One region of the Catenuloplanes niger genome, then DNA from elsewhere that is predicted to be linked to it. Evidence: riboswitches for the same ligand, from Rfam matches in the RefSeq annotation. Region 1 holds a riboswitch; the other holds the start of a gene.
What was found. A riboswitch is a leader RNA that binds a small molecule or an ion and turns the genes downstream of it on or off. The one in region 1 is predicted to bind thiamine pyrophosphate.
Positions count from the first base shown of each region.

Region 1 (2,383 bases):
GGCGGCCACGAACGCGTCCGCCTCGGAGCAGATGGAGAGCAGCACGGCGAGCACGGCCAGCGCGAGCACGGCCAGCACCGGCTGCTCCGCGAGGCTCTGCAGCCAGGCCTCCGGCACCACCACGTTGATCGTGGCGGCGGCCGCGGCGCCGATCACCAGGAAGCCGCCCGCGTGCACGATGTCGTGCCGGGTGGCGGCCCAGAACGCCTGCATCTTCGAGACGCCGTCGAGGTCGGGCCGGTGCGGCAGCTTGATCCAGTCGGCCTTGCCGAGGCGCAGCCAGAGCCAGCCCATCAGCATCGCCACGATCAGGCTGGCGAGCGCGCGGCCCACCACCATCTCCGGATTGTTCGGGAACGCGACCGCGGTGGCGATCAGCACGATCGGGTTGATCGCGGGCGCGGCCAGCAGGAACGCGAGCGCGGCGGCCGGCGTGACACCGCGGCGGATCAGCGACCCGGCGATCGGCACGGACCCGCACTCGCAGCCGGGCAGCACCACACCGGCCGCGCTGGCGACCGGGACCGCCAGCGCCGGGTGCTTCGGCAGCGCGCGCGCCCAGAACGAGCGCGGCACGAAGACCGCGATCACGGCGGAGAGCAGCACGCCGAAGACCAGGAACGGCACCGCCTGCACCATCACGGAGACGAACACCGTGGTCCAGGTCTGCAGGACCGGCGCGGAGATCAGGCCGCCCAGCGGGTTGCGGAAGATCACCAGGAGCACCAGCAGCACGGCCAGCACCTCGACCGACCCGATCCGGCCGCCGAACGGTTTGCGCCGCGGCGGTTTCTGATCGGGCGGTGGCGGTGCCGACCAGTCGATCCCGTCGCCCGAGAAGGTCTGCGTCACGTCGACAACCCTAGCGGGAACCGGCCGGTCACCCTGAGGTAGCGTCAGCGAGACAACTTCATATCCGACAGGGGAGCGCACAGCGCTGAGAGTGCGGCGGGCGACGCCGCAGACCCTCAACCACCTGATCTGGGTAATGCCAGCGCAGGGAGTTCGGTCTTCCACTCCATCGCCGCGCCACGGGTCCGTCCGCCGGACCCGTGGCGCGCGTCTTCCCCCCATCGTGTTCAGGGGGCAATTCATCATGAGCAACACCTCACACAGGTGGCGCACCGTCGACATCGTCGTCGCCTCGGTGATCGCCGCCGCGTTCGGCGTGGTCTTCTGGGCCTGGGGCCTGGTGTGGGGCGGCACCGAGGCCGCCTTCGCGTTCTTCCCGCCCGCGCAGGCGGTGCTCTACGGCGTCTGGCTGGTCCCGGGCGTGCTGGCCGGGCTGATCATCCGCAAGCCCGGCGCCGCACTCTACGCGGAGACGCTCGCCGCGATCATCTCCGCGCTGCTCGGCAACACCTGGGGCACCACGGTCATCCCGCAGGGCCTGGTCCAGGGCCTCGGCGCGGAGCTGGCGTTCCTCGCGGTCGGCTACCGCTCGTTCCGGCTGCCGGTCGCGGTGCTGTCCGGGCTGCTGGCCGGGCTCGCGGCCGCGCTCTGGGACACGTTCGCCTACTACGCGGCGACCGAGCTGGTCGGGTTTCGGATCCCGATGATCGTGATCACCGTGCTGAGCGCGGGCGTGATCGCCGGGGCCGGTTCCTGGGTCCTGGCCCGGGCGCTGGCCGCGACCGGGGTCCTCGACCGGTTCCCCGCCGGGCGGGACCGGAGCCGGGTCTAGATGCGCGCCGACGTCCGGGGTTTCGGGTGGCGGTTCGCCGGCCGGCGGGACTGGGCCGTGCGCGGCCTGGACCTGACCGTCGAGGCCGGCGAACGCGTACTGCTGCTCGGTGCCTCGGGCGCCGGCAAGTCCACGCTGCTGGCCGCGCTGGCCGGGCTGCTGCCGGAGGACTCCGGCGAGTCCGAGGGCGTGGTCGAGGCGCAGCGTGCCGCGCTGCTCTTCCAGGACCCGCAGACCCAGCTGGTGATGAGCCGCAGCGGCGACGACGTGGCGTTCGGCCTGGAGAACCTGGGCGTCCCCGGCCCGGAGATCTGGCCCCGGGTGGACCGCGCGCTCGACCTGGCCGGTTTCCCGTACGGCCGCGACCGGCCGACCGCCGCGCTCTCCGGCGGTGAGGCGCAGCGGCTCGCGCTGGCCGGCGTGCTGGCCATCCGGCCCGCGCTGTTGCTGCTCGACGAGCCGACCGCGAACCTGGACCCGGCCGGCGCCGCGCTGATCCGTGACGCGCTGGCCCGCGCGCTCGACCCGGACGCCGCGCTGATCGTGGTCGAGCACCGGGTCGCCGAGGTGCTGCCGTTGATCAACCGCGTGGTGGTGCTGGCCGCGGGCGGCGGCGTGCTCGCGGACGGGCCGCCGGACCGCGTCTTCGCGGAGCACGGCGCCACGCTGGCCGAGGCCGGCATCTGGGTGCCCGGCCAC
Region 1 covers NZ_JAVDYC010000001.1:2,552,544-2,554,926, forward strand. Annotated here, with positions in the region: gene J2S44_RS11040 (permease) at 1-759, opposite strand, end outside; TPP riboswitch at 912-1,021, shown strand; gene J2S44_RS11045 (ECF transporter S component) at 1,097-1,684, shown strand; gene J2S44_RS11050 (ABC transporter ATP-binding protein) at 1,685-2,383, shown strand, end outside.

Region 2 (2,383 bases), 1.0 Mb from region 1:
TGCTCCGCGGCACCGACGAGGTGCTGCTGCTGGACGAGCCGGACAACTTCCTGGACGTGCCCGGCAAGCGTTGGCTGGAGGCGCGGCTGCGGGAGTCCGGCAAGTCCGTGCTCTACGTGTCGCACGACCGCGAACTGCTCGCCCAGACCGCGGACCGGGTGGTGGCGGTCGAGGGCGGTGGCGCGTGGACGCACCCGGGCGGGTTCGCCAGCTGGCACGCCGCGCGCGGCGCCCGGCACGAGCGGATGGAGGAGGCGCGCCGGCGTTGGGACGAGGAGCACGTCAAGCTGCGCGAACTGGTCCTCACGCTGAAGAACAAGGCTGCGTTCAACGACGGGCTGGCGTCGCGTTACCAGGCGGCGCAGACCCGGTTGCGCAAGTTCGAGGAGGCCGGGGCGCCGCCGCTGCCGCCGAAGGACCAGGAGATCGCGATGCGGCTCGGCGGCGGGCGCACCGGTAAGCGCGCGATCGTGTGCGAGCAGCTGGAGATGGAGGGGCTGACGTACCCGTTCGACCTGGAGGTCTGGTACGGCGACCGGGTCGCCGTGCTCGGTGCGAACGGCACCGGCAAGTCGCACTTCCTGCGGTTGCTCGCGCGCGGCGGCACCGACCCGGAGCCGGACGCCAAGCCGATCTCCGGCGTGGTCCTGGAGCCGGTCGCACACGAGGGTGTGGCCCGGCTCGGCGCGCGCGTGCGCCCCGGTCACTTCTCGCAGACGCACGACCGTCCGGAGCTGCGCGACCGTACGCTGGTCGAGATCCTCTGGCGCGGTGACGAGCACCGCTCCGGAATGGACCGGCACGGCGCGATGCGGGTGCTGAACCGGTACGAGCTGGCCGCGCAGGGCGACCAGGTCTTCGGCACGCTCTCCGGCGGCCAGCAGGCACGCTTCCTGGTGCTGCTGCTGGAGCTGTCCGGGGCCACGCTGCTGCTGCTCGACGAGCCGACCGACAACCTCGACCTGGCCTCAGCCGAGGCGCTGGAGGAGGGCCTGATGGCCTTCGACGGTACGGTCCTGGCCGTCACGCACGACCGCTGGTTCACCCGGTCCTTCGACCGGTTCATCCTGTTCCAGGGGGACGGCGAGGTCGTCGAGACGCCGGAGCCGGTCTGGGACGTGGCCTGATCGGACACTCGCACGGAGACGTCCGCGCGCGTGATCATGAACCAGCGCGCGCGGTGAGGCAAGGGTGATGAGCGCTGTGTCACGGGGCTTTACGTCTGCGTAATCGTCGGCGTATGGTCGGCGACGAACACAACAACCCCACGGGAGTCCGGTGCACCGGGCTGAGAGGGGGGCTGCCGCAGCCCCCGACCGTCGAACCTGATCCGGATCATGCCGGCGCAGGGAGGATGTGGACGATGTGGACGCAACCCTAGGACGACTGCATCTCATCACCGACACCCGGCTCGGGCGCGACCCGATCGGCTGTGTGCGGGCCGCGCTGGCGGCGCACGCGGCGGCCGGTGCCGACGTCCGGGCCGTCACCGGGCCGCTCGTCGTGCAGGTGCGGGTCGAGGACGACGCCACCGATCTGGACGCCTACCACCTGGCCGTCCGGGTCCGTGAGCTGTGCGCGGCGGCCGGCGCGACCTGCCTGATCAACGACCGGCTGCACGTGGCGCTCGCGGTGGCCGCGGACGGCGGGCACGTGGGTGCGCTGGACCTTCCGGTCGCGGCGGCGCGCCGGGTGCTCGGGCCGGGCGCGATCCTCGGTGCCACCGCGCGGACCGCCGGCGTCGCGCGGACCGCGGTCGCGGACGGAGCGTCCTACCTGGGCGTCGGGCCCTGCTACGCGACGACCACGAAGGACGGGCTGCCCGCACCGCTCGGGCCGGCCGGCCTGGCGGCGGTCACCGGCGCGGTGCTGGTGCCGGTGGTCGCGATCGCGGGCGTCACCGCGGCCCGGGTGACGGAGGTCCTCGCGGCCGGCGCACACGGCGTGGCCGTGGTGGGCGCGGTCAGCGGCGCGGCCGACCCCGGGCGTGCGGTGACGGAGCTGCTGCGGGAACTCGCCGGCGCCACGAAGCGGGAGCACCGAATCGGGGACGAGCGGGGGCACCGGGCCGACGGCGAGCCGGCGCGGGACGGTGTGCGATGAGCGGGCAGCGGCGGGCCGGCCGGGCCGAGATCGGCATCGTGGGCGGCGGGCCGATCGGGCTGTCGATCGCCTGGTCCTGCGCCCGGCGCGGCCACGACGTCGCGGTCTACGACGACGCCACGCCGACGACGCCGACCCCGGTCACGCCGGACCGGGCCGGCCACGTCACGCCCGGGACCGCCGGTGACCACGCGACGGCCACGGCCGGTGGCACGGCGGCCGACATCGACGGACGAGCGGCGGTCGGCGGGGTGAACGGGGCCTGGGAGGTGGCGGCCGG
Region 2 covers NZ_JAVDYC010000001.1:3,577,922-3,580,304, reverse strand. Annotated here, with positions in the region: gene J2S44_RS15525 (ABC-F family ATP-binding cassette domain-containing protein) at 1-1,127, shown strand, start outside; TPP riboswitch at 1,258-1,370, shown strand; gene J2S44_RS15520 (thiamine phosphate synthase) at 1,366-2,103, shown strand; gene thiO (glycine oxidase ThiO) at 2,100-2,383, shown strand, end outside.
Region 2: it holds a riboswitch for thiamine pyrophosphate, as region 1 does, so the genes downstream of both, J2S44_RS15520 (thiamine phosphate synthase) here and J2S44_RS11045 (ECF transporter S component) in region 1, are expected to answer to the same signal.